DNA from 2 places in the Paenibacillus sp. Dod16 genome. Region 2 is predicted to be linked to the other one. Evidence: riboswitches for the same ligand, from Rfam matches in the RefSeq annotation. Region 2 holds a riboswitch; the other holds the start of a gene.
What was found. Region 2 has a riboswitch for cyclic di-AMP ahead of ehuB (ectoine/hydroxyectoine ABC transporter substrate-binding protein EhuB). Riboswitches for the same ligand answer to the same signal wherever they lie in the genome.

Region 1: linked by a shared signal. The riboswitch ahead of ACPV3A_RS14970 (C40 family peptidase) and the one ahead of ehuB (ectoine/hydroxyectoine ABC transporter substrate-binding protein EhuB) in region 2 are both predicted to bind cyclic di-AMP.

The regions. Positions count from the first base shown of each region.
Region 1 covers NZ_JBNDYG010000017.1:52,218-61,206, forward strand. Annotated here, with positions in the region: gene ACPV3A_RS14960 (M1 family metallopeptidase) at 1-1,790, shown strand, start outside; gene ACPV3A_RS14965 (hypothetical protein) at 1,802-2,629, shown strand; cyclic di-AMP (ydaO/yuaA leader) riboswitch at 2,977-3,116, shown strand; gene ACPV3A_RS14970 (C40 family peptidase) at 3,120-3,593, shown strand; gene ACPV3A_RS14975 (C40 family peptidase) at 4,029-4,502, shown strand; gene ACPV3A_RS14980 (GNAT family N-acetyltransferase) at 4,642-5,142, shown strand; gene ACPV3A_RS14985 (c-type cytochrome) at 5,304-5,660, shown strand; gene ACPV3A_RS14990 (4a-hydroxytetrahydrobiopterin dehydratase) at 5,764-6,078, opposite strand; gene ACPV3A_RS14995 (hypothetical protein) at 6,187-6,480, opposite strand; gene motA (flagellar motor stator protein MotA) at 6,672-7,472, shown strand; gene motB (flagellar motor protein MotB) at 7,456-8,262, shown strand; gene rluF (23S rRNA pseudouridine(2604) synthase RluF) at 8,372-8,989, opposite strand, start outside.
Region 2 covers NZ_JBNDYG010000039.1:6,751-15,739, forward strand. Annotated here, with positions in the region: gene ACPV3A_RS26405 (ectoine synthase) at 1-333, opposite strand, end outside; gene ectB (diaminobutyrate--2-oxoglutarate transaminase) at 330-1,622, opposite strand; gene ectA (diaminobutyrate acetyltransferase) at 1,639-2,151, opposite strand; gene ehuA (ectoine/hydroxyectoine ABC transporter ATP-binding protein EhuA) at 2,177-3,034, opposite strand; gene ehuD (ectoine/hydroxyectoine ABC transporter permease subunit EhuD) at 3,049-3,711, opposite strand; gene ehuC (ectoine/hydroxyectoine ABC transporter permease subunit EhuC) at 3,714-4,367, opposite strand; gene ehuB (ectoine/hydroxyectoine ABC transporter substrate-binding protein EhuB) at 4,369-5,202, opposite strand; cyclic di-AMP (ydaO/yuaA leader) riboswitch at 5,580-5,725, opposite strand; gene ACPV3A_RS26440 (exosporium glycoprotein BclB-related protein) at 6,225-7,115, shown strand; gene ACPV3A_RS26445 (SDR family NAD(P)-dependent oxidoreductase) at 7,173-7,916, opposite strand; gene ACPV3A_RS26450 (flavin reductase family protein) at 8,104-8,715, opposite strand; gene ACPV3A_RS26455 (ring-cleaving dioxygenase) at 8,712-8,989, opposite strand, start outside.

The DNA.
Region 1 (8,989 bases), on a different contig from region 2:
GCGACCGGCTGGTGGAATATCATATGGATGTTCGGTACGAGCCTGAGGAGAACAAGCTTAAGGGCAAACAGACACTCACTTGGACTCATCCAGGCAAAAAAAGCGTAAACGAGCTGTACTTTCATCTGTATCCCAATGCTTTTGCTTCCAATGATACGACTTTTATGAAGGAATCGGGCGGCAGGCTTCGTTCCGATCCCATGCCAGATGACGGATACGGCTCCATGACCATTACCAGCGTGAAAACAACCGAAGGACTGGCCCTGACCCATCGTCTTCAATTTGTTCAACCTGACGACGGCAACATCAAGGATCACAGCCTTGCCAAGCTAAGGTTGCCTAAACCCATCAAGAGCGGGGAGAGTGTTACCATTCATTTGGAGTTCGAGGTCGAGCTTCCCAAAATATTTGCCCGCATGGGAACCACCGAGAATTTTATTATGGCTGGCCAATGGTTTCCGAAAATTTCGGTCTATGAACCGGCCGGTCTTCGCGGAAGAGCAGAGGAAGGCTGGAATCTTCATCAATACCACGGCAACTCCGAATTCTATTCCAACTTCGGCATTTACAGCGTTCGCATTCGAGTGCCCGAAAATTACATTGTCGCCGCGACCGGATTCCCTACCAAGCCTGCCCAAAAATCAAACGGGGAAAAAATTTATCAGTTTTACGCGGATGACGTGCATGATTTTGCCTGGTCGGCATCGCCAAACTTTGTCACGGCAGAAGAAGCATTCTCCGCACCAGGCGTACCTGGCGTCCGCATCAAGCTGTATCTCGATCCAGCCCATAAAGACTTAAAGGAGCGTTACTTTGATGCCGCCAAGTCGGCACTCGCTTCGTTTGGAAAATGGTACGGAACCTATCCGTACTCCACGTTGTCCATCGTCGTTCCGCCTGAATCGGGCAACGGTGCAGGCGGCATGGAATACCCGACGCTGGTCACAGCCTTCGGTGCCAAGAACGATTCGCCGGGATATGAACTGGAGCGGACCGTTATTCATGAGATCGCCCATCAATATTTTTACGGAATGATTGCAAGTAACGAATTTGAGGAAGCGTGGCTGGACGAGGCCTTTGCAACCTATGCAGAAGAACGAGTGATGGAAAAAGAATACGGTATTACCTCCAATACGGCGGCTCAGGGAGCATCCATTACTTCCCCTGCACCGCTGAAGATGGAATCCTGGAAATACAGCTCTCACGAAAACTACGCACTGAATGTATATACGAGGGGCAAGCTGGTGCTGCAAGGCATCGAACGGCAGGTCGGTCCACAGATGATGGGCAAGATTATGCATACCTATGCCCAGAAATACCGGTTCAAGCATCCAACCACATCTGACTTTCAGAAAGTCGTCGAGCAAGTAAGCAAAACGTCCTGGCAGTCGTATTTTGACCAATATGTATATGGAAGCCAGATGGCGGATGTCGCCATCGACGTGATCAAAACCAAAAATACAGGCACGGCTGAAAATCCTCGGTATGAGTCCACGGTCCAGATTACGAGCAAGGACGGGGATATCACCGATGTGCCGATCGTGTTCGCCTTTGAGGACGGCAAAACGGTGGAACGAACCTGGAGCGGCAAAGACGGCAAAGTGGCTTACACCCTGGAATACAGCTCTCCGCTCGCCTGGGCCATGGTTGATCCGAAGTACTCCATCGTCCTGGAGAATAAACACATTAATAACTATATGAAGGCAGGAATGGATCCGACGGTGGTTACACGCTGGAATCTCAGTATTACCAAGCTTGTGGAGACGCTGTTCGGCAGCCTGTCATGGTGAGGGGGGAGCACATGAAAAGTTACGCAGGCCAAGGGTGGATCAGTGTTAAAGACCAGCTATACGTCTCGATTCTGCTCTTCTTATACCGTTTGCTGTGGGGATATTGCCTGTACCGACTCGTAAAATCGGCAGTCGTCCCCCTTCTGATGCGATATCCGGATTCCGCCCCTAACGAGCTCAGCCGTCTTTTATTCTTCTACGAGGGCGAGATGAGCCTTTCCTTGAGCAGCACAGTACACACTTACGGATGGCTTTTGGCCGGTTTGCTCCTGATCCGGATGATCCTCACCCCGCTCATTCGGGCCGGCATCTTCTACAACCTTCACCAGGAAGCCAAGGGCGAGCGCGGTTTATTCTTCTTCACTGGCATGCGGAAACTGTGGAAACCCGTAACGCTATTCTATCTGGTTGAGCTTATTCTCACCTTCGCACCCGGTTACTGGATTCTGCCCAAAATCCTCCCGATTCTGCTGAATGGAATTCAGGAGCCTGTACTGCTGCTTCATGCACTGCCCTATGCAGCTGGCTGGTTCTTGTACGCCTATCTGATCCGCCTGTTATTGCTCTATATGCAATTTGGCCGTACCGGCGATTCCAGCATGATCAGCTCTATCCATGCGCTCTTCCGCCGCTTGGGCACAGCAATGCTGTTATCCATCACCATCGGCGGATCCGCCTGTGTCATTCTGCTGCTCCTGAGCTCGGCCTCGCTCTTCTGGGCCGGGTTGATCGGCTTAATTATTCAGCAGGCCTCTTATTTCCTGAATGGACTTTTCCAAATTTGGGCAATGTCCGCTCAATATCATTTGTGGAGAGATTCCTCCTCACAGCATCCTTAATGGTTACAATTCGTCACCCTAAAATAATGAAACACTCGTGAATAAGCTGTAATCAGAAGCGACACGTTTCTATCCCGCGCTAGATTTTACAGAGAATAAGAGTTCATTTATCCTCTATATTACAAATTTCTGAACGCCAAATTACAAAAAAACCTGTTCCCTCAAGATGGGGACAGGTTTTTTTGTTTAAAAATAATGTTTCCTCGTTTGCCAAATTGTTAATACTCTGCTAAAATAACGAATATGTTAGTAACAACTTTGTCATCTTTACTGTAACTTTTTATGTAAGAACGTTGTAATTCGCTAACTATGTTGGAACGTCAAACGTCAATGAATGGGTTCATCAACATTTTAAGGAGCCGAATTCCCATAACGATATGGGAAGCGGGGGATCCGTTTTGGGTGAATTGATCTCGCAAGAGAGGGATCATAGGGGACCTTCAACCGAACCCTTAAGCTAACCTCGCAGGCAATGGAAGGGGCTTTTGTTTTGAAAAAGAAGTTAACGGCTGTTTCTCTAGGCCTCGCACTCGCACTCACATTAGGGACCGGAAGCGCTTTCGCCGATTCCAAATTAAATACTGCAATCAAACCAGCCATTGGTGTTTCTTACAAAACAGGTGGAACTACAACGAATGGATTTGACTGCTCCGGATTCACCAGCTATGTTTACAAAAAGCTTGGTCTTAGCCTGCCCCGTACGTCTGCAGCTCAATACAAAGTAGGTACGGCCGTATCCAAGAGCAACCTGAAAGCTGGCGATCTCGTGTTCTTCAACACATCCGGTAGAGGTGTATCTCATGTGGGTATTTATGTCGGGAGCGGCAAATTCGCTCATTCTTCATCTTCGCGCGGTGTCATTATCAGTCCGCTGAGCCAGAGCTATTACGCTAACCGATATGTAGGCGCTAAGAGAATTATGAGTCAGAATACGTACAAATCTGTAGCTGTGAACTACAATTAATGTTGGAACTTAATTGATTTACTCTTACAAGAAAGCCCTGGGTTTATGAGATTGTGCCGATCTCATCCAGCGGCTTTTTTCTTTTGTTGATTGTGTGTATACCTTTATAACGTTCAGGACAGCAAAAAAGTTCCCGCTTTTCGAAAAAAAATAAAATTTATTATACAAGTTCACTTCACTTCGCCATGTCTTCACATCATCTATCCTTTATATACCCTTCTCTCCCTTCATTAAACACCCATTTTGGAAAAATATTGATTTTCCTTGGTGCTTCGACAGCTAATGCTATTGAAAAATAGCGAAATTCACCAAGAAATAATTGCCAATCTCGCTTGCTGTCTGATAGAATGGACGCAGTAACAACTTTGTCATTAATGTAAGTGCTTTAATATATAGATTGCTATGCCTCGCGGCATCGAAAAGGAGCTTTCCATGCTGAAGAAAACATTATCGACAGCAGCCCTAAGTATCACGCTGTTGTTCACTTTGGGCGTTGGCAGCGTCTTTGCTGATCATGCGCTGGATCAGGAAATCGATAAGGTTCTAGGTACAAGATACAGCTACGGTGGTACAACCACGAGCGGTTTTGACTGTTCCGGCTTCACCATGTATGTTTATGCTAAACTCGGTCTGAAGCTCCCGCATCAATCCGGCTCTCAATTCGACATGGGGACAAGCGTGTCCCGTAAGGAGCTGCGCGCTGGCGATTTGGTGTTCTTCAACACATCGGGCCAGGGCATCTCCCACGTCGGCATTTATGTCGGCGATGGCAAATTCGCCCATGCTTCCTCCAACCGCGGCGTGGTTATCAACCGCCTGGCAGAGGATTACTACGATCAGCGGTACGTGGGTGCAAAGCGTATCATGAGCGATGATAAGTATGAAGAGTCGGTCGGTGAATCATCCTAAGCTATAGAGGCTAATCTTCCCTATACATAATGCTTGCCCGTTAAAGGAGCCCTTACCTCTCTTTGGCGGGCTTTTTTGATGCAACCTGGATGCTCGTAATATGGTTATTATTTATGCAGACGATAGGAGGACTTCGCAAATGGATGCCACACCGATTACATTTCACACCGTGGTCATGCGTGAAGAGCACGCCGAAGAAATATGCGCCTGGGCCTACCCTCCCCCCTATAATATCTATGGCTTTCTTCCCTGGGAGCAGATGAAAGGGCTTGAGGTGGAGTTTGGCGATCCGGACATTCGCCGAAGACAGTACATCTCGGTTCTGGATGAGCGGGAGGCCCTCTGGGGATTTGCCCAGCTGTTTCCGATGCATGAGGTGACACGAATTGGACTTGGCATGCGGCCTGATTGGTGCGGGCATGGAATGGGTAAACGATTTATGCAGACGATTGTCCGGGAAGCCAGACGGAGGCGGCCTGCCGACGAAATTGACCTTGAGGTAATGACCTGGAATGAGCGAGCAATCCGCGCTTATCAAAGGGCAGGCTTTCACATCACCGATACGTATGAGCGGCTTACGCCAACGGGCAACGCCCTTTTCCACTGTATGGTGTATGAGCCCCCGACAAATGAGGAATAGTAATCTTTGTCTATATGAAAAAGTACAATTTTGTGTACTTTTTATGAAGCTACGCCGTATAGTTGCTTTTTTTGTCACAACTGGCTATGCTGTCTATGGATGTTGGTTTATAATGGAGACAAGTGCAAAAGTGCAGTATACATAGAAGGGACGATATGACGATGCAAAAATGGATCATGAGCGGATTGTTCTTCGTCGCATGTGCGTTGGCTATCGCGCTGATGTTTACGCTCCCAGGTAAGGAACAGGTAGCTCAGGAAGAGAAGCCGACCATGCCGGAAGTGACTCTCGATGCAGCCGCAGCGGAAGCCACACTGAAAGCAAGCTGCATTAGCTGTCACGGCGACCAACTTCAAGGCGGCGCTGGGCCGGCTTTGAATCAAGTAGGCGGACACATGGATGCGGACGCGATCTTCAACGTTGTAACTAAAGGTCGTAAGGGAATGCCTTCCTTTAAAGACCAACTTAAACCTGAAGAAATCGCAAACATCGCGCTGTACCTTGCTGAGAAAAAATAAATCAGCTTATACGCAAAACACGCTTGCACCTGGAGTTGTTCCCGGTGCAAGCGTGTTTTTTTACATATTCGGGACCTCTAAAGGGACTAATGGTCTCCCCGTTCTATTGTCCCGACTTGCCATCCTTCGAACGACTCTTCTCATAGGCTTCGTTAAACTGCTGCGCTTCCTTAATATCCACAGCCGTAATGCCACCGTCGTCCCAAGAAGTGAGACGAAGTGTAACGACTTTATAATCTATGGTGATGTAGGGGTGATGTCCGAAAGCTTCCGAAATAGCTGCCACTTCATCAACAAAAGCGATTCCCTTCATGAAGGAGGAGAAGGTATACTTTCGTACAATCCATCTCCCTTGTTCAAATTCCCAACCCTCAAGCTTTTCCAGATGAGCCTCTACTTCTTGCTGCGTATAAAGCATCTTTTATCTTCCTCCCCGAAAAAAACCTATCTTAAAGCCGACTAACCGTAATATGGGCTATCTGTCATCTATTCTATTCTGCCCTGTATCTGTTGATAACTGGAGTGATTACACAAGGGCCACAAAAGCCAACTCTTCCTCACCAATCAAAATATGTATTCGATGGTTCGTCTGATCATGCATGACCACGCCGCTGCCAACATTAATCACCGGCTCTGTGCCCAGCGCATAGAACAAATCCTCTGCCAGCGCCTCATGGACCTCATTTCGCTCGGCTTCACCCAAATTGCCCCAATCCTCAGCTTCCATTTCAAAGAAGACATAGCTGTCGGAAATTCGCCCGACCGCCTCGGTCAGTTCTGCCAGAATTTCGCCATAATCCCTTCCGTGCTTAACGCCCATCTTAATCACTCCTTTCCTTGCCGTACTTAGCTTCGTTTCCCTTCCTTCCATTATACCGGAAATTACAACTAAAAAAAAAAGCCCGACCTGACGATAAATAGGATAACGCCCCACATAAGGGGCCCGGTTCTCCATGAGAGCCGTTCTGACGAATGGATTCGTTATTTTATTTCTCACGGATGAGGTGTGGTATGGAAATTTCAACAATTATAGGCTTAATAATCGGTATCGTCGCGGTACTGGTGGGCATGATCCTGAAAGGTGCCTCCCTTCTCGCTTTGTATAATCCGGCAGCCTATCTAATCATTCTTGGCGGTACGGCAGCAACTTTATTCATCGGATTTCCGCTAGTCGAGCTAAAAAAGATTCCGAAGCTGGTCAAGATGACCTTCGTGAAACAGAATCTGATGGACAAAACGGATATGATCAAGCTGTTTATGGAGTGGGCTTCGATCACACGCCGTGAAGGACTTCTGGCTCTGGAAACCAAAGTCGATGAAATCGATGACAGCTTCCTGCGTAATGGGATGCGCATGATCATCGACGGCAACGATCAGGAATTCGTACGTGACGTTTTAATGGAAGATATTAATGCCACCGAGGAGCGCCATCGTTCCGGTTCATTGATCTTCTCGCAGGCCGGTATGTATGCACCTTCCCTCGGTGTACTCGGAGCCGTTATCGGTTTGATCGCTGCACTGTCCCACATGGAAGATATGGGCGAACTTGCTCATGCTATCGGGGCTGCGTTTATTGCTACCCTGCTCGGTATCTTCACCGGTTATGTTATCTGTCACCCGATTGCGAATAAACTCAAGCGTCTGTCCAAACGCGAGGTTGAAATCCGCCTGATGATGGTAGAAGGCCTGCTGTCTATTCAATCCGGTGTATCCACCATTGCAATCAATCAAAAGCTCTCCGTGTTCCTGACACCGTCCGAACGGGCTGAGCTCAGCGAGAGGGAGGCTGGTGCTAGTGAGCAAAAAGACTAGGCACGAGCCGCATGAGGAGCATGCCGACGAATCCTGGCTTCTTCCTTACGCAGACCTACTGACCTTGCTTCTAGCCCTGTTCCTGGTGCTATACGCCATGAGCGCGACAGACGCACGCAAATTTCAAGAGATGAGCGAAGCCTTCAGCGTTGCTCTCACTGGCGGGACCGGCGTGCTGGATTACAGCAAAACGGAATCCAGCGATGATCCGCCCAATATTAAAGATCATAAAGCGACATCCCCTTCCGTTCCCGCAACAACACCTGACCAACGACGTGCAGAGCTGATGCGTCAGGAACAACAGGATCTGGAGAAGCTAAAGAAGCAGCTCGATAATTATATTAAAAATAACGGTTTAACCTCGGAGCTCAGCACCAAGTTGAACCACTCCCAGCTTGTCATTACGATACGGGATAACGCCTTGTTCCCTTCCGGCGAAGCCGTTGTGAAACCGGAGGCCCGTAAACTGGCCAAGGCTATCTCACAAATGCTTCATAAGTTCCCGGACTATGAAATTATTGTATCCGGCCATACGGACAATGTGCCAATCTCTAACAGCCGATATCCGTCGAATTGGGATTTAAGCTCGGATCGTGCCTTGCAGTTCATGAAGATTCTGCTCACCAACTCGGAGTTGGATCCTAAACGGTTCATGCCGATCGGTTATGGTGAATACCATCCGATTGCCGATAACAACACCGCTGCTGGACGAGCGAAGAACCGCAGAGTCGAGGTTTCCATTATACGTAAATACCAGGATAGTGCAACCTTTACCAGCGTGAATGAATAACTTAAAAAGGGAACGGTCCCTACAGACTATAACACACAATAAACCGATGCATCTGGTCTCCAGATCCATCGGTTGTTTTGGTTTAGGGTTATAGATGTATTTCAGCCTGCTACTCGAGCCTATAGTTCAGCAGCCGACCAAGCTCTTCCTTCTCCTTCTCGTTAAGATCACGCCAAGCGCCGATGCGTTGACTGCCGAGACGGATATTCATAATCCGGATTCGCTGTAATTTTCGGACCTCATAACCAAAAGCGCTGCACATTCTGCGGATTTGACGATTTTTCCCCTCTGTCAGAATGATTCGGAACACTTGCTCAGACATTCGAGTGACCTCACAGGGCAGCGTCATCTCACCTAAAATCTTGACGCCGCTGGACATCCCGCTAAGGAAGGATTCCGTTACCGGGCGATCCACCGTCACAATGTATTCTTTCTCATGTTTCCCCTCGGAGCGAAGGATCTTATTGACGATATCCCCATCATTCGTCAGCAGAATCAGTCCCTCGGAGTCCTTATCCAATCGTCCGATAGGAAAAATACGCTCCTTATGGCCTACGAAGTCTACAATATTGCCCTTAATATGCGGTTCGGTGGTGCTTGTAATCCCGACCGGCTTATTAAGAGCAATATACACATGCTTCTTCTTATCTTGAAGCGGCTTTCCCTGAATCCGGACATCGTCTCCTTCTTCTGCCTGGCTTCCAAGGACTGCAACCACGCCATTAAT
Region 2 (8,989 bases):
GGTAAGCGGCGGATTGAATACGCAAACCATCCGCATCTGCGAACGAGCTCTCAAATAATGCTTCTCGTGACCGTCCAGCGCATACATCATGCCTGGGGAAATAGGGTGCGTTTCACCCCCGACAATCTCGATTTCCCCCTCGCCTTCGATGCAGTACACGGCTTCGACGTGGTTTTTGTACCAGATCAGCGTCTCCGTTCCCGCCTTGATGAGGGTATCATTGAGCGAGAAGCCCATGCCGTCTTTTGTAAGCAGAAGCCTTCTCGAGTTCCATGTCTGGGTATCGATATCGTCTTTGGTATCCACGATCTCTTCCAAATGTTTAACAATCATGACAACCTCTCCTCTGCTGCTAATTGTTTCATACTGTTCTCAAATATCCCCAATCCCTCTGCCAATGTGTTCATTTCAATCGTAAGCGGCGGCATTAGCTTTGCCACTTCGCTATACGGACCGGACGTTTCCATAATCAGTCCATGCTCGAAGGCCATCTCGGACAGCCTGCCTGCGAGCTCCGGCTTATCGAAAGCAACCCCCTGAATCATGCCTCTGCCGCGGATTTCGCCGCCGAGCTGAGGATAATCCTTCACAACGCCTTCCAATGATTGGCGAATCCGATTTTCCCTGATGCCGATATCAAGCTGAAAATCTTTCGTTTTCCAATAATTCAGCGCTTCGGCTGCGGCAACGAATCCGAGATTATTGCCCCGGAAGGTACCGTTATGCTCCCCCGGCTCCCAAATATCAATCTCCGGTTTGATCAGCGTAATCGCCATCGGCAAGCCAAAGCCGCCAATCGATTTCGAGAGGCATATGATATCCGGTTCAATACCGGCATCATCAAAACTAAAGAACGGACCGGTTCGGCCGCAGCCCATCTGGATATCATCCAAAATCAGCAGCATTCCCTTATCCTTGCAGATGCGCGCAAGCTTCTGCAGCCATTCCCGGCTGGCGGCGTTCAATCCGCCTTCCCCCTGCACCGCCTCGACGATCACTGCGGCCGGCAGCGGAATTCCGCTTCCCGGATCATCCAGAAGTTTCTCCATATATGCCATCGTATCCACGTCGTCACCAAAGTAACCGTCATACGGCATAAACACGGAGTGACTTAGATCCACGCCGGCACCCTGGCGCTTGAAGGAGTTGCCGGTTACCGCCAGCGATCCGAGCGACATGCCATGAAAGGCATTCGTGAAGCACAGAACGGTGCTGCGCCCTGTCACTTTACGGGCGATTTTGAGCGCGGCTTCTACGGCATTCGTTCCGGTCGGACCGGGGAACATCACTTTGTGATCCCACCCGCGCGGCTTCAGGATGATCTCCTGAAATCGGGTCAGAAACGTTTCCTTCGCACCCGTAGCCATATCCAGGCTATGCGTGACGCCATCCTTCAGGATGTAGTCGACTACCTTCTCGCGAATCTTCTCATTGTTATGTCCGTAATTCAAAGCCCCGGCTCCCGCAAAAAAATCAATGTATTCATTCCCCTGCGTATCCCACAGCTTCGCATTTCGGGCCTTGTCAAAAACCGTCTGAAAGCTCCGGCAATAGCTTCTTACTTCCGATTCCAGCTTGTTAAACACAGTAAGCTTCGGTTTCTCCATGACTTGGTTGTCCATAGTTCCCTCCAATTGTTTAAATGTCATTGAAAAAGGGGCCAATCACGAATAACGGCTCATCTTCATGGGACGTTCCATCGGGGAACATCTCTGCTCCATAACCTACGGTTACGGTGCTGGGAATGGATTTCTCCTCGGCATAACCGAGAAACAAACGACGGGACGCCATGTTACTCGGCGATACCGTAGCTTCAATGTAACGGACGCCATGGCATGCCTTCTGATTCATCAGATTTGTCAGCATTGCCTTTGCAACGCCTTGCCTCCGATGCGAATTAGCAACGGCCACTTGCCATACGAACAGCGTCTCCGGATTGCGAGGAGAACGGAAGGCGGAAATAAAACCGATGATATCTCCTTCATGCTCGGCAATCATGCAGGTATCATGGAAGTAATCTCCAAGCAGCATGTAGCAATAGGGAGAGTTCAGATCAAGCGATCCGGTGTCGCGTATAAGCTCCCACACCCGGGTACCATCCCGGGCTTTCGGTCTTCGGTAAACAATTTCGGTATCGGTATCCACAGCCATTCTATACAATCACCTCTTTCCAGAACTAATTTCCGTTGGAACGGAATCGCTGCAGGAAGCTCTGCAGCCGCTCGCTCTGGGGATTATCGAATATCTCCTCCGGCGTGCCCTGCTCAACGATCCTTCCCTCGGCTCCGAAGATGACGCGGTCCGCGATTTCCTTCGCAAAATCCATCTCATGCGTAATCAGCATCATGGCCATTTCGCCTTCCTCCGCGATTTCCCGGATGACCTCCAGCACTTCGCCGACCAGCTCGGGATCAAGCGCCGAGGTCACCTCGTCAAACACCATAACCTTTGGCCGCATGACCAGCGCTCTGGCGATGGCAACCCGCTGCTTCTGGCCCCCGGACAGATTGGACGGGTACATCTTCAATTTGTCGGCCAAACCGACCTTACTGAGCATGGAGACGGCCCGCTCCTCCGCCTCCTCCTTGGATAAACCCAGCACTTTGCGCGGGGCCTCCGTCACATTCCGAAGCACGTTCATGTGCGGGAACAGATTGAAATGCTGAAAGACCATGCCGACATTGCAGCGCATCCGGTGCAAATGCTTTTCATTGGCCCGAACCAGCTTGCCCTTCTCTTCCATATGCCAGAGCAGCTCACCATCAACCTCGATGGTTCCCTCGGTGGGTTCTTCCAGCGTCATCAGCATCCGGCCCATCGTTGTTTTGCCCGATCCGCTTGGACCGATCACAGCCACCTTTTCTCCAGGCTGCATCTCCAGATCGATGCCTTTAAGCACCTGTAGATCACCAAACGACTTGGTCACGCCGGTATATTTCACAATCGGCTTTGTACCCGTAGCGGTAACGGGATTTCCCTCCTGCTGCGGCACCTTCGACGCTTCCGCCTGCTCATCGATCACAACGGCATTCAATTGATTCCCTCCTTTTATTTTCCACGCTGCAGATTCATGCGTTTTTCCAGCCTTTGCACAAGCAATGAGGCGATATAACTGATGACCAGGAACAGAATCCCGACCATCGTATACGGTTCAAATGCACGGAACGACTGCGACACGATATTTTTAGCCGTCAGCATCATCTCCACAAGCGTTATGGCGCATAGAATCGGCGTCTCTTTAAACATAACAATCAAATAATTACCCAGTACCGGAATGATCGGCGGCACCGCTTGCGGCAGGATAATACTTCGCCAGGTTTGGGCTTTCGTGTAATTCAGTGCTGTGGCAGCCTCCCATTGTCCCTTCGGCACTCCCTCGATTCCGGATCGGTACACCTCGGACAGATATGTGCTGTAATGCAGCCCGAGACCGATCACCCCGGCATAGAAGGCCGGAATGGAGATTCCGGTAAGAAGCGGCAGGCTGTAATACAGGAAGAAGACCTGCACCAGCAGCGGTGTATTGCGAATGAATTCGATCATTCCTTTGGTTATTAGTGACAGCATCTTAAATCGGCTCCGCACTGCAAAAGCAAGCAGCAATCCGATGATCAATGCCACCGCGAAAGCGCAGATCGTCACCCATACCGTCATTTTTAATGCACTCAAGAGCTGGGGCAGGATATCCCATACATAGTTCCAATCCCACATGACTATAACCTCCCCGCTGTCCATTTACGCTCCAGCAGTCGAACTGCCAGCGAAACGAGCGTAGCAATGACAAAATACATGAGGAGCAGCAGCACCAGAATCTCGGTCGTCCAGGAGATGTAATTATTGCGGAGCACCATCGCCTGATACGTTAAATCCGCCATCGTGATGAAATAAACCAGTGAGGTGGATTTGATGAGCTCCACAAGCTGATTCCCGAAAGGGGGAAGCATTCGCAGGGACGCTTGAGGCAATATGACATTCCACAGTCTTTGCCAAGGCTTCAGATTAAGCGCTACAGCGGCTTCCCATTGTCCTTTCGGAACGGCCAACACGGCGCTGCGAACGATTTCCGAGCCGTATGCGCCGAAGTTCAGTCCGATCGCGAGGATCGCAGCCAGCATTTTCGGAAGCTCGACGCCGATGAACGGAAGGGCGAAATACAACCAGAACAGCTGCACCAGCAAGGAGGTCCCCCGAAAGACTTCCACGTACACGGCTGTCAACGTGCGAATGATCCACAGCTTCGACAGTCGGCATAACCCGGCTGCAAAGGACATCACGACCGCAAGAATGGCTGAAAAGAAAGCAACTACAATCGTGATCTCCGCCCCTTTCAACAGCGTAGGGAGAAAATCAATCCACGAATTCGGCATGCTATTCCCCGCAAAGGGCAGCGGCCGTCATCTCGCCCGGGAGCTCTTCTTCTGTGAACCCGAACTTCTGCAAAATTTCCAGCAGCTCGCCCGACTCCTTCATTTTTTGAAGCTCCGCATTATAAGCCTCCTGGAACTCGGTATCCGCTTGGCGGAAAGCCGTAGCTCCATAACCGCGAACGCTTTCGCCGTCGATGACCGGCTGCTCGAAATCAGCCACGCGTTCGATGCTGTCGTCGCTGGCCGAATCCAGCATCGCCTGCAGGGACGGCCCCGTCATGGTAATTGCATGCACCCGGTCTGCCTGAAGGGCGCTAATGGCCGAGGCTTGATCGGGGACCTGCACAATCCGGTCCGTAGGAATGCCGGACTTTTCCATATAGCCGATTTCGACCGCACCGGTCATAACGGCGACCTTAGCTTGGTCATGATTGGCAATATCCTCATAACTTCCAAGTCCCAGCGGATTCCCTTGCTTCACCGCAATGGCTTCCCCGATGCTGTACTCCGGATTAGCAAACAATACGGCAGAGCAGCGATCCGGATTAATGAACATGCCTGCGGTAATTAGATCAAACCGCTCGGCCTGCAGTCCGGCAACCAGCGATCCGAATTCCGTAAGCTCTCCCCTCATTTCCTTGATGCCAAGCCGCTCCAAAATAACCCTCGCAATCTCAACCGCTTCTCCTGTCAGCTCCCCGTTGGCCTCTTTATAGGCATAAGGCTTCTCATTCGCAAATCCCACGGTGATATACCCCTGCTCAATGGCTTGCTCCAATGTACTCCCTTTGTCGCCGCAAGCCGCAAGCGACACCCCCATAATCAATGACAACATCAGTACAACCACTCTCTTCAAAACTTCCCACAACCTTTCATTATGACTTTGGTATTCTTAAAAATGGCATGTTGAAATTATCCATGTTAACCCATATGTTAACTAGGATTTAAGCGTATTCAGATACCTTGCATGGGTCGGACCTTCAGGGAAGATGATTCATCCATCTCCTTCCACGCTTAAACCCAATGCCATCTGACCGATTTAATTGGTTTTGGTTAAACATTTGCAGGCCTTGCCCCTCCTCTTTAGCAGAATACAAAAAGACCACCAAACAGGGGATCTAGACATAGCTCCGCCAGCAGGGGGTCAAAAAATAGAGAAAAGGCCCCTAAAGAGAATTAAGGGCCTTTGTTATGAACATCCATTATGTATGCAAGACCCATCCACTGCTGACGAGGTTAGCTGACGGACTCGGGTAAGATGGTACCCTACACTCGTGATTCCAAGTGACTCGCCCCTGATGAAACTGGTTCCCCCGCTTTCCGGAAAATGTATGCCGGAAACTAAGCGTGTGTCCATGATAAAGGGAACTTCAGGAAAAGTCAAACCCCTTTAACCGCTTTTTCTGGAAATTCAGAGGCGGAAGTTCCGCTCTTCCAGGGCCTATGACAAGCATGAAAAATGCCTCATTCAAGCCTCTCCCCCAACGATGCAGTAATTTTATTCCAGTCTCATTTTTCGCTATATAGCAGGCATTTGCCATGCCTCCCTTACTCATTCATGTGGTGGATCGTTTATGCCATGAATTACATTCGGATTGTGAAAGCTTTCCCCACACATTTACGGCGTAAATACGGCGCAAATTTTTTTTTTGAACCGCTGCGTACCGAGCCTATGAATATCGTAGGGAAATCCGAAATTCATCCTATAGTTTTGCTATTCGTCAATAGATGAATGCCTCCGGGGCTAGCGTACATTCTGGAAATTATAGGTGTTTATCTATCATTTATGCGCTATTAACCCATGCCGTACCGAGAGTATTTGCGTAGTATAGAAAAAATCTAAAGGAGGTGCTTCATTTGGAACGTTCTTCTAGAAAGAGAAAATTGTGTGCTCTTAAAAAAATAGAGAAAAAAGTCATTCATGCGAAGAAAAAGCATTGCCCGTCTCATGGTCATGGTGATCATAAAGGCCACGGCGGTGGCATTAAAAAGCGTCGATGCCCAAGAGCTATCCGTGGACCTGTAGGTCCTCAGGGTCCTATCGGACCGGTTGGACCGGTCGGACCTATCGGGCCTGTGGGACCTGCCGGACCGACAACTGGTATTGCAGGACCTGCTGGACCTGCCGGACCTGCTGGACCTGTCGGGCCTGTCGGACCTGTCGGACCTGCGGGACCTACTGGAGCTACTGGAGCTACTGGGGCAACAGGGGCTACAGGAGCAGCCGCCGGAGGAGCCATCATCCCATTCGCATCCGGCATACCGCTTGCTCTGACCACCGTTTTAGGCGGATTAGTCGGATCCGTTGGTCTCGTAGGATTTGGTAACTCGGCCAATACGTTTACGCTGGCTGGCGGTACGATTGACCTCACTGGAGCCGCTGGAACTCTGCTTAACATGGCGTTTAACACGCCACGAGCCGGTACCATCACTGGCATCTCCGCTACCTTTAGCACTACTGTGGCGCTTTCCCTGCTGGGAACTACCGTTACAATTACAGCACAACTGTACAGTGCGCCGGCTACAAGCAACATTTTCGCACCGGTACCAGGCGCTCTTGTTACGCTGGCTCCGCCTCTTACGGGCGTTCTCGCTCTCGGTACGGTAAGCAACGGCTTCGTAGAAGGCCTGGCTATTCCGGTGCCGGCCAATACACGCCTGTTAATGGTATTCTCGGCAACCGCAGCTGGCGCAACACTTGTCACTGCAGTGGCAGGTTACGGCAGCGCTGGTGTCAGCATTATATAAGTTTCGTTTTCCACCTGCAAAAAAAAGCCCCGATTTTATATCGGGGCTTTGCTTTATTTACACGGCTGTATATCCGCCATCCACCAGCAAGCTCGTGCCTGTAATGAAGGACGCATCTTCACTGGCGAGGAACAACACGGCTTTGGCTACTTCTTCCGGCTGTCCCAAGCGGCCCATCGGATGAAGGCCGACCAGGTGCTGGGTGATCGCTTCCGTTCTTCCCTGAATAAGAGGAGTATCGATATATCCCGGACATACGGCATTAACCCGGATCCCTTTAGGAGCATAATCTGCGCTCATCGACTGGGTTAACAGCTTAACGCCTCCCTTAGCGGAAGCATAGGCGGTAACGCCCGCTTTTCCGACATGGCTATGGATTGAGCCGCAGTTTACGATCGCCCCTCCGGTTCCTTGGGATAACATTTGCTGGATTACATATTTATCGCACAGGAACACTCCTGTCAGATTAATATCAATCGTTCTTTGCCAGTTGTCCATCGACAACTGATCGGCAGGAGCATCATGAGCAATGCCTGCATTGGCGAACAATACATCGACACGGCCAAAATGCTCAACCGTCTGCTTCACCATATTTGCAACTTCCTGTTCTTGGGTTACATCCGTTTTAACGAACAGCGTTTCAAAGCCTGCCCCTCTTAATTCATCGGAAACTGCTTGTCCCCGGTCCGAATAATCCGCGATAACAACCTTGGCTCCCTCTTCCACAAAAAGCCTTACCGCTGCTTCGCCGATCCCGCTGGCGCCTCCCGTCACAATGACAACCTTGGATTCAAACTTCATTTGTCGACCACTCCTATTTTGTGAATTCATCATATCAGCTCCACATTCATGTAGAGTTTGCATACTTCAGGCATGATATTCCACAAGCCCCTTTTCTTTCTTAAACCTACGTAGTGTCGAATGACGGCATATGAAGTCATAACTTGATATTCGCTGCGTCCTAACCTTTTTATCCGCCCGTCCGTTGTTATACCGGCCGCTCGATCGTAAACATCTCTCCCAGTGCAGAATAGATGTTTCCCGCCATACGGCTGACAGGCTTCAACTTGGCAGCGTCAATCCGGCCTTGCTCGTATAGCTCCTCCGAAACATGAAAGCGGACTACGCGGGCAATCAGCAGATCAGCAGCAGGCAGCTGATCCGCGCCATTCAACGTGACCACCTGCTCCAGCACGCATTCCATGCGAATCTTGGATTCCAGAACGCCGGGAACCTTAACAACCTCGCTTACGACAGGGGTTAAATTGGTTCGGTCAAGCTCACTCTCGTCCGGAGGCAGGTTCGCCGCCGTTTCATTCACGGCCTCAACGTTGTCTTCGTCCACGATGTGGATGACAAGCTCGCCGCTTTGCATGGCATTTCTCGCTGTATCCTTCGCCGTGCCGTTCTTCCGCTGAACGGAAACGGACAGCATGGGCGGATTGCTCGTCAGAATGGAGAAATAACTGAACGGCGCGGCATTCAGCACACCTTCCTCCGATAATGTCGTAACAAAAGCGATCGGCCGCGGAACAACGCTCCCGATCAGCAGCTTGTAGATGTCCCGTTCGCTTTGAGTATTCGGGTCTATGGATATCACTTGAGTTGCCCCTCTCCTGTATTTTTGACTTCTATAGGCTCCAGACCTTCCTCAATACGGGATCGCTCCGGTTCAAACCAGGCAGGAAGTTTCAATTGCTCCCCCAGCGAGTCCAGATCTTCATCCACCGTAAAGCCGGGCGGATCGGTTGCGATCTCAAACAAGATCCCCCCTCGTTCCCTGAAATATAACGATCTGAAATAGTTGCGATTCTTAATTTCTGTTGGCAAAAAGCCATGTTGTTTCACCCATTCAAGCCAATTGCCGTGCTCCT